Regions from separate parts of the Pseudoalteromonas sp. TAB23 genome, predicted to be linked through region 2. Evidence: predicted binding sites of a transcription regulator. Region 2 holds the regulator's gene; the other holds the start of a gene.
The links. The regulator LexA, encoded in region 2, represses DNA repair genes until DNA is damaged. The targets are predictions, from matches to a motif close to TACTGTATNNNNATACAGTA.
Positions count from the first base shown of each region.

Region 1 (6,955 bases), on a different contig from region 2:
TGAAAAAGAAGGAGTCTTGGCCCCGATTCTGTATTAAAGCTGGTGTTGCATTAGCAGTACTTTGGGGAGCAGGGGTTGCTTTTGCTGACAGATATAAAATTGGAATCGATGATCAGCTAGTAAAGTGCATACCGGGATACTCTGTTTATTTGATCGACAAGAAAGACAAGCAGCTAGAAAGAGGAGCGATCTTTGTATTCTCAGCACAAGGTTTACAGCCTTTCTATGAAGATGGCACCGAGATGGTTAAATATTTAAGAGGGCTGCCTGGAGATAATGTTAAAATTAGTAAGCATGGCAACATATTCGTTAATGACGAAATGCAGGGCTACGGCCTAACTCACGCTGAAGCACTGAACAAATCAATGGATTCATTCGTAGGTGAGGGCATTTTACAAGCTGATAGCTTTTGGTTTATGGGAACTAGCAATCAGAGTTTTGATTCAAGATATTGGGGAACAGTAAAAAATGACCAAATTATTGGCCGCGCCTACCCGTTATTTTAAAGTTGCTATTTTTGCATGCTTAATTATTACGGGAATGAGTAATGCTCAGCAATCGCCTTTAACAAAAGAAGATATGGAGTTTGTTAATAAATCAAAACGGATCATTGAGAATGCTCAAGCATCAAAAGTGCCTGAGTGGCTAAGAACAGATAACGAGAAGTTTGCATCAGCACATAATGAAGCTCTTGAGCTAGTTAAGCAGCTTCAGCAAACAGACCCCACTATGAAGCAAATGGATGAACTATCTAAAGCTAAAAGGAGATTTTCCAATCAAAAAATTGTGGTATTTGCATCGCGATCTCTTGGGGAACAAAGCCTTAAAGATATTTTAGGTATGGCATCTCAAAATCAGGATGTAGTTGTTGCTTTTAGAGGCATTCCTCAAGAGGCTAATTTAGGTGAGGCAATGTTGGAAATCCAGAATGTAGCTTCAGGGTACAGTCCAATGCCAAATATCGTTATTAACCCAGTTTTGTTTACGGAATACAATGTAACTTCAGTACCAACTATCATTGCAAGAAAAGAACAATCCGTCATAGCCGGGCAACTACCAGAAGAAGTGGCGCGGGTTTTAGGGTTATCTAATCCCAATTGGTTAATGAATAAAATTAACTCAGGTGAAACAGGTAACCTTGGAATTAGAGGGCCAATTGAGAGCATAAGTGAGCCTGATTTAATTGAGTTAATGAAAGATCGGTATGCCAAAATTGATTGGGAAGAAAAAAAACAAAATGCAGTAAATAACTTTTGGAAGAAACAAACGTTTAGAGAACTACCTGAAGCCCATAACGACCGTATACGTGAGTTAGACCCTACGGTATATATATCTAAGGATATAACTACACCTGACGGTACATTGATTGCGAGAAAAGGTGATTTAATAAACCCACTAAATTTAACACCTTTCACTCAAGCCATTGTAGTACTAGATCCGTTAGATAAAGACCAAGTTAAGCGCGTAAAGGAAGCATTACCAAGAATCAACAAGATCCCGGGCGTTAAAAGAATAACCTACATCGTTACTAGGCTAGATAAAGAAACTGGCTGGGATTCTTATACTAAAACCACAGATACATTTGACGCTCCCGTTTTTCTGTTAACCCCTGATGTGGCGCAGCGCTTTGAGCTCGAATACGTACCGTCAATAATAACCGCTCAAGGTAAGCTATTTAAAATAGAAGAGCTTGCTGACAAAAGAGGTGAGCCATGATTGTTCCAGTCTTTCAGCCAATTCACAAAACCAGCAGTAATAAAATACTGGGGGCAGAGGTGTTAACACGGTGGTTAATCAATGGGGTGTATTACACTCCAGATGCCATCGCAAAATCTGCACTGGCTGAACACAAATCAATTCATTGGGAAAACATAGATTTAGAAGTAATAATTTCTCTTGTTGATAACTATAAAGTAATTGAAGAATCATACAGTTGTATAACTTTAAATGTCTCTGAAGCGACACTGAAATCAAATTACCTTTTTACTTCATGGTTAAATCAAGTCGAAAGATTTAGAGCACTAACTAAAGTTAAGTTAATGATAGAAATAACAGAGGGTGTAAGTGATAAATCGCTAAAAAAAAGATGGGGGATATTAAAAATGAAAGGGTTACTACTTATTATGGATGATTATGGTGACCTTTCATCCACGCTTGATCGGCTTCAACAATACTCTTGGGATGGCTGTAAGTTTAATACAAAGAGGCTCGCCTTAAAAAATCAAAAAGATATCGAAGGATTTGAGTACTGCAAAGAAAAAGGGATACTAACTGCGGGAGAGCAAATAGCGACTGCCAAGCTATCCAATGAAGCAGAAGAAATAGGTATCGACTTTCAGCAAGGTTTTTATTTAGGTAAACCGGCGGTATTAAAAGGCTGGGCCAAGGATAAACTAAAAGAAAAAAAGAAATTAAATAAGGTTAGGTTAAACCATAAATCAATTGTTTCATTCTTAACAACAAGCATGACTGTATGGGCAGTCGCTATTACTATCACCTTATCCATAGCATTTCTGGGTGCTTCTAAAGCAGTTGCAGATCCTGGATGCCAAGACGCAGAAGTTATTGGGCCTAAAATGATAACTGACATTTGCTGGAGTTGTATATTTCCACTACGAGTAGCTGGCGTGAATATTTCAGGTGGTGGAGGCAGCATCCCAGATGGTGCAGTTAAATCACCTTTATGTATGTGTGATGATAACCAAGGGGTGGCGCACCCAGGAGTAACTACGTCAATGTGGGAGCCAGCGCGTCTTGTTGAGTTCCAACGCGTACCTGGGTGCTCCTCTGTACTTAACGGCACTAGGTTCCCTTTTGATAGAATGAACCAAGGGCACCATGGGGAAGCTGTATATGATGGTGGAGATAGTTCATTTACGCATTATCATTATTACACTTATCCAATCATGCAAATGTTAGATATGTTTGTTAAACAAACGTGTAATCCAGATGGCTTTATGGATCTTGATATCATGTATTTATCTGAGTTAGACCCAACTTGGAATAATGATGAGTTAGCTTTTTTCACTAACCCTGAATCAGCAGCCGTTGCAAACCCTGTTGCAACCCTTGCTTGTACAGCTGATGCAGTGTCTTCAACTGCAGGCAAGCCTATAAAAGAATTGTTTTGGTGTGCCGGGAGTTGGGGGAACATATACCCTCTTAGCGGCAATCAAAACGGTGGAAAGGGGGTGATACGAGACACAAGCTTGTTATCAACTCGTGTGTTAGCGGCGCTGCATCGCAGAGGTTTAGCTCATGGAACCATGGGACGTAATGCTATGTGCGGAGGAAACATAGAACCAACGCTTCCAAAAACTCAATATAAATTCACGATGTTACATCCAGTACCTGAAACTGAGTCTTCACATGTTATTGGGGAGTCAACACTTACTTGGGGGTTAGGGAGAACAATACCAGCGATAGGGCAAGATCCAATTTACATGATTTGGCGATGGAATGATTGTTGTAACCTATGAAAAAATAGTCGAGTAATTTGAAATACTAGCTGTTTATGTTACACGCATAGACAGCTAGCGACTTAAAATTGGAAGCATAGGGTTAATAAGGCTTGCATGTTATACAAGTCAATTCTAAAATAACTGTATATTTAAACAGTGGTAATCGCTATGCAGCCAACTCAAATACTTAAATCAACTAAACAATTTTCACTTTCAGAATTTAAAGTAGCTGCTGGTTTTCCGAATCCAAGTGAAGATTGTTTATCTGAACCAATTAGCCTCGATAATTTATTAATCACCCGGCCAAGTAGCTCTTTTTTATTCAGAGTGACGGGTAATAGTATGCTGCCTGAAATCACAGATGGGGCAATTATAGTTGTCGATAAATCATTAAACGCGGTAACAGGGAAAATTGTACTTGCTACAATTGATAATGAGTTTGTTGTAAAGCGTTTAAAGTTAGATTACGACAATAAGAGGGCGATATTCCTAAGCTCAAACCCAGAATATGATCCAATCGTTATTGAGTTTGACGATGATAACACATGGGAAAGCAGTGTTATCTGGGGCGTAGTAACAAGTGCTATAAGTATTTTTTGATGTGGGTTCTCTGTGATATTAACGCTGCATATGTTTCATTTATTCAGCTATTCAATCCTCAATACGATATAAACACCACTCCGCTTGGTGTGTTAAGTTCAAACCAAGGAAATGTTATAGCGCGAAATCAACCAATGAAAGCGCTGGGCATAAAAATGGGTGAGCCTCACTTTAAGGTCAAAGAACTGATTCGTGATAGTAATGGTCATGTATGGGGCAGTAATTTCACTTTGTTTGGTGATATGAGCAATCGGTTTCATACGGAACTAGAGGAACTACTGTTTGACTGTCATCGCTACTCAATTGACGAAAGTTTTGGTCGTATTGATACAACCATGGCACCAAACCCTAAATCGTACGCTTTACATATTAAAAATACGTTAGCTAAGAACTTGGGCATCGGTGTGGGTGTTGGTGTCGCGCATACAAAAACACTTGCTAAATTAGCTTCTCACGCAGCTAAACTCAATGCGTGGAAAGCTAAAACCAATGGTGTAGCTGTACTCGATACCCCCGTAAAGGTTGATTGGGTACTTCAAAGGGTAAAAGCAAGTGATATATGGGGAGTCGGTTCAAAAACGGCGGAAAAGCTTAGTTTGCTAGGTGTTAATACCGGTTTGGAACTAAAGGGTTTTAATGTTGTAGAAGCAAAACAAAAGTTTGGTGTCGTTTTATCACGTACTATTAAAGAGCTCAACGGTATAGATGCAGTGCAGCTTAAGGATCTTAACGAAGGCCGCGATAGCATTTGTGTTTCAAAAAGCATGGGTAAACTTGTTACAGATATAAATGAGCTTAAAAGTGCGCTGTCTTCACACGTTTCTGTCGGAGCAGGTAAATTACGGCGGTTTGAATTGTTCACCAATAGCATGACAGTTTTTTTTTCAACGGATGTATTTAGGCAGTCTCAGCCACAATTACGTAAAAGCATTGAAGTGAAATTGCCTTTTCATTGTGCAGATTCTGACGTCTTAATTAGATACGCAATGTTTGCTTTGGAAAAAATATACCAGGAGGGTTATTTTTTCAAAAAAGTTGGCGTTATTTTTAATCATCTTTTGTCAAAAAATGACCACCAGCAACTAAATCTATTTAATGATTCAGGTATTTCAAACGTGAATAAAAAAACTATCGTTAGTGATGAAATAAATAGTAAATTCGGTAACAATGTTATTAGATTTGGCGTGCAGGGCTTTAAGCAAACGTGGAAGCCAAAAGACGATCTAGCGCCCAAGAGCTACACGACAAATATCAATGATTTACCCCTCGTACTTGCAAAGTAATCACATAAACGCTGAATGTTATTTCTTCGTTGTGCCCTAAAAAGGCAATTACGCATGCCGCCATTGGTCGATTTATAGGTAAAGTTGCGTGATAGAGTAATTAATATTCACGAGGGTTTAATGAGAAATTCCCCACGCTTAATGAAAGTCATGAGCTGCATACTTGCTTTCACAACAACAGCTATGCCGTTTCATGGAATGGCCCAAGACCCACCAAAGGTAAATACGCATGATTTCTTAAGCCAGCTTGGAAGGGATGGACAGCAGCTTGGTAAAGAATTAGGTAATGAAGCCAAAAACAGCCCCACAAAAGTTGAAAACGGTAAAATAACAGTTCCAACGAGAGGGGATGATGGTGCCTTAAAATATGATATTGATAGTCAGTTTGATGTGCAGAGCCTTTATCCCGGGAGTAACCCAGCAAACTCTTCATCAAAAAATGAATATTTTGCAGACGGGTTAGAACCTGATATTGATCAAATTAAGGGTGTATTTAACTCCGATGATGATATGGATAAAGCTGGTGGAAGTGCCAAGGGTAGCTTATGGGGGGATGCTAACAGTGGAACGCCAAGTATTTCAGGAGCTGCTTATAAAATCCTTGTTGACTCTTCAAACCTAGCAAAACCTGACTTTAGTACAGACCCGATGATGGGGCAAACAAACCAGACTTATGAAAATATCGATATAATTGCCGAAGGATTCGGAGATTGTTCCGTAGAAACCAAGTTCGATGAAATAGGTATGGATGTACATAACCCAGAGTACGAAACCTGTGATCGAATAGTGAAACCTGCCGGTGACTGCAAAATAAGAAATACGATAAAAACTAAAAGCGAAACAGTAGATGTATTTTTTGCAGCTAAAGGTAGAACATGGCTGACAGTCGAATTTGAATTAACCAAGGGAACTTGGAAAACAGTAGCTCCTACTGATGGCATCCAGTTTTCGGGGCAAGTTCCAAAGCTTGAATATGATAGCGTTTGTAGCGAAAAAGGTATTTCATATAGTGAATATGTTGCCGCATGGGATTGGATAGATCACGGCATCCCTGGAACACCAGACAGTACGGTGATGTACAGAGATCTCCAAGCTCCTAGTTGTGAAAACGGATTAGTGGGCAGGGTACAAATTCAGGACTCAACTAAAGATGATGACCTTAAGTTTACACTTGGTGGAAAGTTCCAATACCAAATAAAAACTTTTGAAGGAAATGAGTGGTCAACTGAGTCATGTATTGAAGATGCGAAGAAAGTAAACGACAGTTTTTGCGAAGGTAACTTAAGTATAATTTCTGGCGCAAAAACTGAAGAGGCTTGTATAACTGCTAATGGGATTCAAATTTGCCCTGGAGATCCGTTTGCAAATGCGATGACCCCCTCCCCAATAGAAGGTATACCCAACCTAGCAACCGAACTCCAATTGTCAGCTATGCAATGTGACTTCAATGTAGGGCAAATGGATTGCTGGATTGATATTAATGGTAATGAGCAATGCCCTCATAATGAGGGAAACATCTTAAATTCATGCACTGAATTTGAAAACAATCCGCAATGTGGCTTTATAAGCTCCAAATGTGTCGATGGCGCGGCTGGAGAGTCTGGAGCTTGC
Region 1 covers NZ_AUTP01000276.1:72,384-79,338, forward strand. The annotation lists gene lepB (signal peptidase I) at 1-506, shown strand, start outside; gene L654_RS0116945 (TrbC family F-type conjugative pilus assembly protein) at 469-1,716, shown strand; partial or broken gene L654_RS1000000128360 (EAL domain-containing protein) at 1,713-2,351, shown strand; gene L654_RS1000000128365 (TraU family protein) at 2,442-3,479, shown strand; gene L654_RS0116955 (S24 family peptidase) at 3,630-4,061, shown strand; gene L654_RS0116960 (Y-family DNA polymerase) at 4,061-5,344, shown strand; gene traN (conjugal transfer mating pair stabilization protein TraN) at 5,465-6,955, shown strand, end outside.
Region 1: a site for LexA is predicted at 3,601-3,620, ahead of L654_RS0116955 (S24 family peptidase). Genes of this name have one in related genera too.

Region 2 (12,136 bases):
GTGTTTGATATCCAGCTAGCTTTAAACGCTAAAAAATACTTAAAAGCTGCGAAATATCTATATAAAGTGGTTAATAGAGCATAGTTGATTTGGTATAACGGTAAAACTGCGTTAAAGTTTGCAATGAAATTATTAGAGGATAAATACGAAACGATGTCGGAAATTCAATTTTTAAATGTAGATCTTGAGCTTGAATCAAAGCAAGATATTAGTTTGCTAGTGGCAGACTTGAAAAAAGTCGCGACGATTTTACATTATGACAAAGACGAATACCGTCAATTAGCGCGTATTGAAGCAACAGGTGTAGTAAACACGCCTGACAAAGCAATAAACCATATATGTGAGCTTATTGAATCGTGTTCGCGTAACGCGCTAAAACAATGGTTAAGCTGTTCACGTAGAACGTTTGATATTGGTTTTGAATCAGGCACTTCACCTAAGTGCTTTAATCAAGCCTTAGATGCAGATACATTATTGCGTATATCTGCGATTGGTGCGGGTATGGAAATTACAATTTACCCAATCGAAAAGTAACTACCTTCGCTCTACGACTGCTGCGGTCATTTTTGATACGCAGCACAGCTCATTGCGGCTATTTGTAATTTTTATTTCCCACACTGAACTACGTTTGCCAATATGAAACGCTCTTGCCGTTGCTGTTAAAGTGCCGTTGCGAGATGCTTTTAAATGACTTGCGCTAATTTCCTGCCCCACGCAGTAAAATTTTGTAAAATCGACAACAAAGTTAGCTGCATAGCTGGCAACTGTTTCGGCAAGTACAACGTTAGCACCGCCGTGAACCATTCCCATTGGGTTATGATGCTCAGGAATTGCCGGCATAGTGGCTACTAAGTAATCATCACCAATTTCAGTGACTTCTATTCCCATGGTTTTCATTAATGTTCCTTGGCCATCAATGCCTTGTTCTAACTGCTTGCACAGCTCTAAAGTGATGGGCTGGTACCAAATACTCATAATGACTCCTTTGCTTTTTTAATCATTTATAAATCTAGCTTTAGTTATATCCCTAAAATGTACACAAGTGAAATTACTTTGGCTATTTTAAGGCTTAATTTAAATTTGCGATTTTTATTTAACTGTATATACTCACAGTTAAATGTACTGTATGGAAAACCAGTTGTATGCGACCATTAACGAACCGCCAAGCTCAAATACTCGAACTAATTAAAGTTTTTATTAAAGACACTGGTATGCCTCCTACACGTGCTGAAATAGCGCAAACATTAGGTTTTAAAAGTGCCAATGCTGCTGAAGAACATTTAAAAGCACTTGCTAAAAAAGGCGCAATTAAAATGAAACCAGGTGCAAGCCGTGGTATTCAGTTAATTGAAGAAGAAGAGCCAGAGCAATTAGGTTTACCGCTTATAGGGCGTGTTGCTGCTGGTTCACCTATTTTGGCGCAAGAGCACGTTGAAAGTCACTGCAAAATCGATCCATTAATGTTTAAACCGGCTGCAGATTTTTTACTACGCGTTAACGGTATGAGCATGAAAGATATTGGTATTATGGATGGTGATTTACTTGCTGTACATCGTACTCAAACCGCTGAAAACGGGCAAGTTATTGTTGCCCGCCTAGACGAAGACGTAACTGTAAAACGTCTTGAGAAAGCGGGTCGTAAAGTATTACTTCATGCTGAAAACGACGATTTTGAATCTATTGAAGTAGATCTTGAGAATGAGTCTTTTAATATTGAAGGCTTAGCCGTTGGCGTTATAAGAAACGCTGATTGGATGTGACTTTAAAAATAGCTTTTAAACAAGCAGTTTTATAAATGCGTACTAATTAGTACGCATTTTTTGTTTTAAATTCGCACTAAAAATAGGGCATAAATAGCTCACTGACAATTTAAGCTGTAAACTTTTTTGCACTTATATTTTCCCCCTCCGAATACGTTAAACCCCTTTGTTTTGCTCATCTTTTGAACTTACTGTTACCTAGTTGGTTACTGATTTTTTATTAATTACTCAATATCACCTGATTGTTTTTTATACTAAAACTTGCTTGTTGTTCATTTTTTAGCTAATTATTAATGTGCTGAGCTAATAATAACTCACAGCTTTTTAGTTTTGAGAACACACAATATACACAAACCCGTTGTTGGCGCAGCAAAACCAATCAATATTAAATGAGATTGACTAAAAAAATAAAAATAACGAATTGGCGTTTAAGCCGTATGCCTCTTCGCTTTGCATTCGCAATAGCATCAAAGGAGCCGTCACATGGGTAAACTGACCTCTACCTTGTGGCTTATATTATGTGTTTTTTCGCACCCAGTTTTGGCTAACAGCCAATACAATATGCGCAAAGGCGTAACCGATATAAGCAATAATGTATATCAGCTGCACATGACCATATTTATAATATGTTGTGTGATTGGGGTGATAGTGTTCGCAATTATGTTTTGGGCACTTATTCATCACCGTAAATCTAAAGGGGCTGTACCTGCCCAATTTCACGAAAGCACTAAAGTAGAAATACTTTGGACTGCAATCCCGTTTGTTATTTTAATTGCTATGGCAGTACCAGCCACTAAAACCCTAATTGCAATGGAAGATGCCAGCAAAGCTGATCTCACTATTAAAATTACAGGCTCGCAATGGAAATGGCATTATGAATATATGGGTGAAGATGTAGAGTTCTACTCTATTTTATCTACCCCGCAAGATGAAATAGCGAATCTTGCAGATAAAAATCCTAACTACTTACTTGAGGTTGATAAACCTCTCGTACTGCCAATAAATCAAAAAGTACGATTTTTAATGACTTCTGACGATGTTATTCACTCTTGGTGGGTACCTGATTTTGCAGTTAAAAAAGATGCGAATCCCGGCTTTATAAACGAAACATGGACGAACATAAACGAAGAAGGTACTTACCGAGGCCAATGTGCTGAGTTGTGTGGTAAAGATCATGGCTTTATGCCCGTTGTGGTGGTCGCTAAATCTGAGGCTGATTTTAAAACGTGGCTTGCAGATGCAAAGCAAGCTAAACAAAAAGCAGCATTAGCAGATGCCGCATTACTTGATAAAACCCTCCCAAAAGAAGAATTAATGACTTTAGGCGAACAAGTATATATGGCCAATTGTGCTGCATGTCATCAGCCTACTGGCATGGGGTTACCGGGTGTATTTCCTGCACTTAAAGGCAGCCCTATAGTGCTTGGCGATATAAAAGATCACATTGATGTAGTTATCCATGGGCGACCCGGTACGGCAATGCAAGCATTTGCCAAACAGTTATCTATAAAGCAATTAGCAGCGGTTATTACTTATAAACGTAATGCGTGGGGTAATGATACGGGTGATGTTATTCAACCGAGTCAAATACAGGCAGCACTTGATGCCAAAGTGGAGGCGAACTAATGAGTAGCATAGTAGAACAACCTAACGCCAATGAAGCTCATCATGCTCATCACCCAGCTAAAGGTTTTAAACGCTGGCTTTACACAACTAATCATAAAGATATAGGTAGTTTATATTTAATTTTTTCGCTGACCATGTTCTTAATTGGTGGTGGAATGGCCATGGTGATCAGAGCTGAATTATTTCAACCAGGTTTACAGTTGGTCGATCCTCACTTTTTTAATCAAATGACCACAGTGCATGGTTTAATTATGGTGTTTGGTGCGGTTATGCCGGCCTTTACAGGCCTTGCTAACTGGATGATACCACTCATGATTGGCGCGCCAGATATGGCATTGCCAAGAATGAATAACTGGAGCTTTTGGATTTTACCGTTTGCGTTTTTAATCCTATTGGCATCGTTATTTATGCCTGGTGGGGGTCCTGCATTTGGTTGGACTTTTTATGCACCACTGTCTACAACATACAGTAATGATAATACTGCATTGTTTGTATTTGCCGTACATATTATGGGGATTAGCTCAATAATGGGCGCAATCAATGTGATTGTAACTATAGTGAACTTACGTGCTCCCGGCATGACATGGATGAAGTTGCCCTTATTTGTATGGACGTGGTTAATTACTGCCTTTTTATTAATAGCGGTAATGCCAGTGCTTGCAGGGGCTGTCACTATGGTACTTACCGATAAGTATTTTGCGACCAGCTTTTTTGATGCCGCAGGCGGTGGCGACCCGGTGATGTTCCAACACATTTTTTGGTTTTTTGGTCATCCCGAAGTATACATAATGATTCTTCCTGCCTTTGGCATTATATCTACAATAGTACCTACCTTTTCTCGTAAAAAACTTTTTGGCTATGCCTCAATGGTATACGCCACATCCTCCATAGCACTATTGAGCTTTATTGTATGGGCTCATCATATGTTTACCACTGGGATGCCGGTCGCTGGCGAGTTGTTTTTTATGTACGCGACCATGCTTATATCGGTACCTACAGGAGTAAAAGTATTTAATTGGGTTGCCACAATGTGGAAAGGCTCAATAACTTTTGAAGTGCCAATGCTTTTTAGTATTGCGTTTATTGTGCTGTTTACCTTAGGTGGCTTTTCGGGGTTGATGCTGGCAATTACACCTGCTGACTTTCAGTACCACGATACTTATTTTGTAGTGGCGCATTTTCATTATGTATTAGTAACAGGGGCTGTATTTTCGATAATGGCGGGGGCCTATTACTGGCTGCCCAAGTGGACGGGCAATATGTTTAATATCACGCTAGCTAAATGGCATTTTTGGCTATCGCTGGTGAGTGTGAACGTATTGTTTTTTCCTATGCATTTTGTAGGGCTTGCCGGTATGCCGCGTCGAATTCCCGATTATGCACTTCAATTTGCCGACTTTAACGCAATCATAAGTATTGGTGGATTTGCCTTTGGTTTATCGCAATTGTTGTTTGTAGCTGTGGTAATTAAATGCGCGCGTGGCGGTGATAAAGTGCCTGCAAAAGTATGGGAAGGGGCAGAAGGGCTTGAGTGGGAAGTTGACTCTCCAGCGCCATATCATACTTTTTCTACGCCGCCGGTAATTAAGTAATGACACACGCACCGCTACTCAAACGTTTGGTACTTATTTGCATAGGCATGTTTGCCTTTGCCTTTGCTTTAGTACCTTTGTATGACGTGTTTTGTGATGTAACAGGGCTTAATGGAAAACCTTCGCTTGAGCAGGCAGAGCAAAGTACACAAATAGTACAAAACCGAGAAGTCGGCGTTAGCTTTACTACTCACGCACAAAGTGGTGCACCGTTTGAAGTTAAATCAAAAGAATACAGTGTAGTGGTAAAACCCGGTGCAATGCGTGAAGTAATGTTTAGTGCTAAAAATAGCAGCAACCTAGATAAAGTAATGCAGGCTGTACCATCAGTCTCACCAGGTAAAGCGGCAAAGTATTTACACAAAATAGCCTGTTTTTGCTTTGATCAGCAACCTCTAAAAGCAGGGGAAGAACTTGAATTTAAATTACTTTTTTATGTTGATACCGCACTGCCAAGCGACATTGAAGAATTAACTTTATCTTATACCGTATTTGATATTAGTGAACAGCTGGTGGCAAGTAACAACTAGCTTTTTAAACTAGTGTGAAACTAGGAGTAAATAAAATGAATCAAGAATATGAGCATTATTACGTACCTGAGCAAAGCCCATGGCCTATTGTAGGTGCTGTTGCATTGTTTTTTATTGCAGTAGGGGCAGGCTTGACTGTTATGAGTGTAGGTAAAGAAGGTGGTAGCGGGGTTTATCTGCTTTATGCCGGTATTGCTGTACTTGTGTATATGTTGTTTAGCTGGTTTAAAAATGTAATTAATGAATCGGACCAAGGTTTGTACTCAGCACAAATGGATCGCTCTTTTAGACAAGGTATGAGCTGGTTTATTTTTTCTGAAGTTATGTTTTTTATGGCCTTTTTTGGTGCGCTTTTTTATGCACGGGTATTGTCGGTACCTTGGCTTGGAGGCGCAGGCAATAATGCAATGACTAACGAGGTTTTATGGCCTACTTTTGAAGCCGTTTGGCCGCTAGTTTCAACACCTGCTGGCGAAACTACTCAAGCTATGGGCTGGCAAGGCTTACCGCTTATAAATACCTTAATACTGCTTACTTCCTCAGTTACTTTACATTTTGCCCATGTAGCGATGGAAAACAATAAACGTACTCCACTTAAAGTTTTTTTAGGCGCTACTATTTTGTTGGGTGTTTGCTTTCTAGGGCTGCAAGTTGAGGAGTACATGCATGCATATAATGACCTTAATCTAACGCTAGATGCGGGTATTTACGGTAATACGTTCTTTTTATTGACTGGTTTTCATGGCATGCATGTAACGCTAGGAACGGTACTTTTATTTGTAATATTTTTACGGATATTAAAAGGGCACTTTACTAAAGATAAGCATTTTGCTTTTCAAGCAGCTGCTTGGTATTGGCACTTTGTTGATGTGGTGTGGCTGTGTTTGTTTGTATTTGTATATGTGCTGTAGCGTTTATTGGCGAATTATTTGCTTTAATAAAACTAAGTTTAAGCGCTGCAATAACAACAACTAAAACAACGACCGAAAACAATACGCGACGACCTAAAAAGTGAGACATAGGTCGTCCCCCAGTTTTCCCTGACACCATAATAAACAATGCTCTAAATAAGTTAAAAAGTATAAATATTAACAACAGTACGATAATAATTTTAATAATCACTGAGTTGACCCTTTATGCAGTTAGTTTTATGGCACAAACAAAAGCTTAGTTCACTAATCACACTTTGTATGGTTGTGGTTGTTGTACTTGTGTGTGTGCGACTAGGATTTTGGCAGTTGGAGCGGGGTGAGCAAAAACAGCAGCAACTAACCGCTATTGCTAAGCAACAGAATCGGGGTGTGGTGAGCTGGTCTCAATTACTTAACCTGCCTGATAGCTGGAACAAAACAGGTGTATTGGTTGAGTTAAAAGGGCGGTTTGTACAAAACCAATATTGGCTTTTAGATAATCAAGTTTATAACGGGCAAGTAGGGTACGATTTACTTGCTTTACTAAAGCCAGCCAGCGAAGAAAAAGTGATTTTAGTTAATTTAGGATGGGTAAAAGCGCCTATATCTAGAGATACACTGCCAAAGGTTACTCTGCCTACAGGTGTTTTTATTCTTAAAGCGCAAATAAAAGAAAATAACCTAAGTAGCTTTACGCTTGAAGATAAAACTACAAATAACGACTTACCTACAAGAATCCAATCTATCGACTTGAATATGCTGAGCACTCAAAGCCAGCAATCATTAATTAATTTTATGGCTTACAGACAAGGTACTGGTGATGAGATTGCAACACCTCATTATGAGGCAGTTGTTATGAGCCCTCAAAAGCATAATGCCTACGCTGTGCAATGGTTTTTAATTGCTGTTGCATGTGCTGTTGTGGCTATTTTTGCGAGCAAAAAAAGGACACATAATGAAAAATAATCCCCTTGTGTTGTTTGTGGGCTGCTGCGCTATCCCATTAATTTTGGCATATGGCGCATTAAAGTTTGATTGGTTGCCTACTGCAATTACTAATAATGGCGAGTTTTTAAGCCAAGAAATAAAACTTAAAAATTGGCCGCAAAATAATCCCAAGCAATGGACTATCGCACTTAATTATTCAAACGAATGTAACACCCCATGCAGCGAACAACTCAATGCACTTAATAATTTATATGTGGCACTTGGTAAAAACCAAGGCAAGGTTGATATGGCTGTAATGGGAAGTCCCGACAATAAAAACCTACCATGGAAAATTATTACCGAGCAACAGAGTTTAAATCCTGCAAGTTTGTATTTAATTGATCATATGGGGTTAGTGGTACTTGAATATCCCTTTAAGGTCGAGCCACAAGAAAACCGTTTAGTACAAAAAGGGTTATTAAAAGATCTAAAAAAATTACTTAACTATTCTCGTTCTAGCTAACTAAGTTGAGCTTAAGTTGGAGTATCTGATGTATAAAAATTATAAAAACTTAGTATTAATAACAGGATTACTCGCTTTAATTGTAGTTGCTTTAGGTGCGTACACCCGCTTAAGTGATGCAGGTTTAGGGTGCCCCGATTGGCCTGGTTGTTATGGCTTTTTAACGGTACCTAAGCATGAGGCTGACATAGCCTTAGCAACTCAAAGCTACCCCGATATGATGTTCGAAACCGCAAAAGCGTGGAAAGAAATGATTCATCGCTACTTTGCAGGTGCTTTAGGCTTACTTATTTTAGGTTTATTTGTGTTGGCTTTTTTAAAACGCCAATATCCAACTACGCCAGTTAAATTGCCTTTGGCTTTACTTCTACTAGTGGTGTTTCAGGCTGCTCTTGGTATGTGGACAGTAACCATGAACCTTCAGCCGCTTATTGTAATGGGCCACTTATTAGGTGGCTTTAGTATTTTGTCACTTATAACGCTTTTATATTTACGGCTAACCGCAAAACCTATTATGGGTGGCGATAGCGGCGCAAAACGCTATTTCGGTTTAAGTTTAGTAGCGCTCAGTGTATTAATTATCCAAATTGCACTTGGTGGTTGGCTGGCTGCAAATTACGCCGCTCCACATTGTAGTGGTTTGCCATTGTGTAATTACGCACAACCGTTTTCATTGAGTAGCGTATTTCAATTACCACTTGAGCACAGTAATTATGAGTTTGGTGTGTTATCGCAGCAAGCGCGTATGTCTATTCATTTATTACATCGCATTTGGGCACTCGTTACTTGCATTGTTCTGGCGTTAATTATGTGGAAAATATACAGCCAAGCGTACTCTAAAAAAATTAAAAATTGCGTTGTGAGTGTATTACTTGTTCTGCTTTGCCAAATTAGCTTAGGGCTTATTTTAGTACATTGGCATATTCCGTTGGGAGTTGCACTGGCGCATAACTTGATGGCAGCCATACTGTTATTAAGCATGGTTAGGTTGTGTTATTACCTAAAATCACGCACATAAAGGGGAAATATGATGGCACTTATAATTGATAAAAAAATACTGCTACCCGTTAATACTCAATCGCTAATTTCGCGTACACATAGTTTGCTGCAAGACTACTTAGCAATTAGTAAATTTAAAGTGGTAGCTATGCTGGTGCTAACAGCTTGGGTTGGTTTAGCGCTGGCTCCCGATGTAGGGCGCGGTATGGTCGTACAGTTTATTAGCTTGTTAGGTATAGGGCTACTTTCTGCTGCTGCAGCGGTTATTAATCATGTGGTTGATAGCGAGATAGACTCAAAAATGGCGCGGACTCGTCATCGCCCTGTGGCTAAAGGGCGTTTAAGTAAAACACATGCGCTTAGTTTTGCAGCTGTTATTGGGGTTGCTGGTTTTATTATGCTGATGGTGTGGGCTAATACCTTAACCGCTATATTAACGTTATTTGCATTGGTAGGTTATGCATTTGTTTATACATCATTTTTAAAGCGTGCAACGCCGCAAAATATTGTTATAGGTGGGTTGGCTGGCGCAATGCCTCCATTATTAGGTTGGGTGTCAGAAACAAACCAAATGGCAGCAGCCCCTTGGTTACTCGTAATGATAATATTTACCTGGACCCCACCACACTTTTGGGCGCTGGCTATAGCACGAAAAAGTGATTATGAACGCGCTAAAATCCCTATGTTACCAGTAACCCATGGTATCGATTTTTGTAAAACGTGCGTCGTTGCTTACTCTGTTTTACTCGCTGTTGTTTGCGTATTACCTTATTTAATCGGTATGTCTGGATTAATCTATTTGATAGGTGCATGTGTATTAAATGCCGTGTTTATATATAAGGCGGTCAATTTAAAAATTGCTGGAAATGATGAGACTGCAATGGACTTATTTCGTTTTTCGATTATTCATTTAATGGTACTCTTTGTAATCTTATTTATAGATAAATGGCTCCCTTTATGAAGCAGTTATGGCTTGGATTAATTGTTATTTTAGTTTCGTTTTTATCAGCATGTTCAAATGAAAATAGTCCACCAGATGTAGATGCATTAGTTTACGAAAATGCAAAGCCACTGTCTGATTTTACGCTAAACGATCAGCGCGGCGAATTAGTGACTAAGCAACAATTTTTAGGACAGTGGAATTTAGTATTTTTAGGCTACACAAGCTGCCCAGATATTTGTCCATTAACACTTGCTAAGTTAAATGCTGTTTATAAAAATGTACAAGCAGATTATCCGCTACAAGTTTGGTTTTTATCGGTTGATCCAAAACGCGATACACCAGCTAAACGAAAGCAATATATAGATTACTTTAACCCAGACTTTTTAGCTGTGTCGGGAGAGCATAAACACCTTTTTCCTGTTGTTCGAGAGCTTGGTTTAATTTACGCCATTAGCGATAGTAGTGAATCAGAATATGCTGTTGATCATAGTGCCTCGGTCGCTATGGTTGATCAAAATGGAGCCGTTAGAGCTATTTTTAAACCAGAATTTAAACAAGGTAGTGTGCCATTAATTAATGCGACGACTTTAACTGAAGAGTTTAAAAAAATAGCTGATTACTATAAAAACTAGTTTTTTACTTTTTACCAATTTTAAAGGAGCTTTAGGCTCCTTTTTTTGTATTTTAACGACAGGTTAAATTTAATTAAGCATTTTATGGCAATTTTAATAACTAGGGCTAAGCTTTTGTTATGAATTGAATTGACAGGGAATGCACTTACTAAATGCTAAAACTTCCGAGCGAACTTGCTATTACGCAAGTTGAAACACTACATCAAGACTTACTACACGAACTCAATAGCAACGATGATATCTGTCTTGATATTAACGATGTGATTTCTGCTGATACTGCCTCAATTCAACTTTTATGCGCCTTACAAAAACACCTACTTACTATACAGCACAAAATAATATGGGTAGGCAGTAGCGAGGCCTTAACGCATACAATTAATAAACTTGGCTTAAGCCAATACTTAACAACCGAAAGTAAAAGTTAGGGGTATATATGAAAAGAATTTTAGCGGTTGATGATTCAGCATCGATGCGTCAAATGGTGAGCTTTACATTAAAAACTGCCGGGTTTGATGTAACCGAAGCTAAGGATGGCAGTGAAGCTCTCGCTATTGCCAAGCAACAAGACTTTGATGCCGTGATCTCAGATGTAAACATGCCAATAATGGATGGAATTACATTAATACGAGAGCTGCGTACTTTACCTAGTTATAAATTTACACCACTACTGATGCTTACTACAGAGTCGGGCTTAGAAAAAAAGATAGAGGGTAAAGCTGCTGGTGCAACAGGTTGGATTGTAAAACCATTTAATCCCGATCAGCTACTAGCGGTAATTAAAAAAGTTATTCGCTAAGGAGCGCAGTGTGAGTATAGATTTAAGTCAATTTTTTGAAGTTTTCTTTGAAGAGAGTTTTGAAGGCCTAGATACCATGGAGGCTGAGTTATTAAACTTAGTGCCAGGTGAGGAAGATTTAGAAACTATCAACACTATTTTTAGAGCTGCTCACTCAATAAAAGGAGGCAGTGGCACTTTTGGTTTTAGCTCCGTTGCTGACTTTACTCATGTACTTGAAACACTACTGGATCAAATTCGCCAAGGTGAACGAGAGCTTAGTACCGAGCATGTCAATTTATTACTCAAAGCTGTGGATTGCTTGCGCGCTTTACTTGCTGCACTTCAAGGTGAGCAAGAGCCAGATTTAACCGAGGCAGATTTGTTAAAAGTACAATTTGAACATGTACTTGGAATGAAAAACGAAACACAAGAGAATAAACCTCAAAGCTGTGAAGAGCAAACAAGTAGTAACACCTATCAAATAGACTTTAAACCCCATCATCATTTATTTAAAACAGGAAACGAGCCACTGTATATGATCAGTGAGCTTGAAGAGCTAGGTGAGTTAGAAACCACAGTATTTTACGATGAAGTTCCAGAAATCACCGATTTAAGTAGTGATGAATGCTTTTTACATTGGCGCTTTTTTTTAGATACTAGCCATGATGAAAAAGCCATAAAAGAAGTATTTGAATGGGTAGAAGACGATGCCGACATAAAAATTGAATTATGCGGAGGCTTATTTGGCAATGATGAGCAAATACAACCTAATCAAGGTGAGATATCTAAAGCTGTTGAGCTTGAAACATCCGATTTAATAAAAGTAGCTGAGCTACCTAGTAAGCCAAAGCAACCCGCTGCTAATAAAGATAAAAAACCTGCAAGTACACCAGAGTCTACCTCCATTCGAGTTGG
Region 2 covers NZ_AUTP01000292.1:12,525-24,660, reverse strand. The annotation lists gene L654_RS0118230 (hypothetical protein) at 154-534, shown strand; gene L654_RS0118225 (PaaI family thioesterase) at 535-975, opposite strand; gene lexA (transcriptional repressor LexA) at 1,143-1,760, shown strand; gene coxB (cytochrome c oxidase subunit II) at 2,244-3,386, shown strand; gene ctaD (cytochrome c oxidase subunit I) at 3,386-4,978, shown strand; gene L654_RS0118205 (cytochrome c oxidase assembly protein) at 4,978-5,508, shown strand; gene L654_RS0118200 (cytochrome c oxidase subunit 3) at 5,544-6,419, shown strand; gene L654_RS1000000128720 (DUF2909 family protein) at 6,322-6,630, opposite strand; gene L654_RS0118195 (SURF1 family protein) at 6,645-7,385, shown strand; gene L654_RS0118190 (hypothetical protein) at 7,375-7,869, shown strand; gene L654_RS0118185 (COX15/CtaA family protein) at 7,898-8,887, shown strand; gene cyoE (heme o synthase) at 8,900-9,829, shown strand; gene L654_RS0118175 (SCO family protein) at 9,826-10,443, shown strand; gene L654_RS0118170 (STAS domain-containing protein) at 10,596-10,868, shown strand; gene L654_RS0118165 (response regulator) at 10,877-11,239, shown strand; partial or broken gene L654_RS01000000126385 (chemotaxis protein CheA) at 11,250-12,136, shown strand, end outside.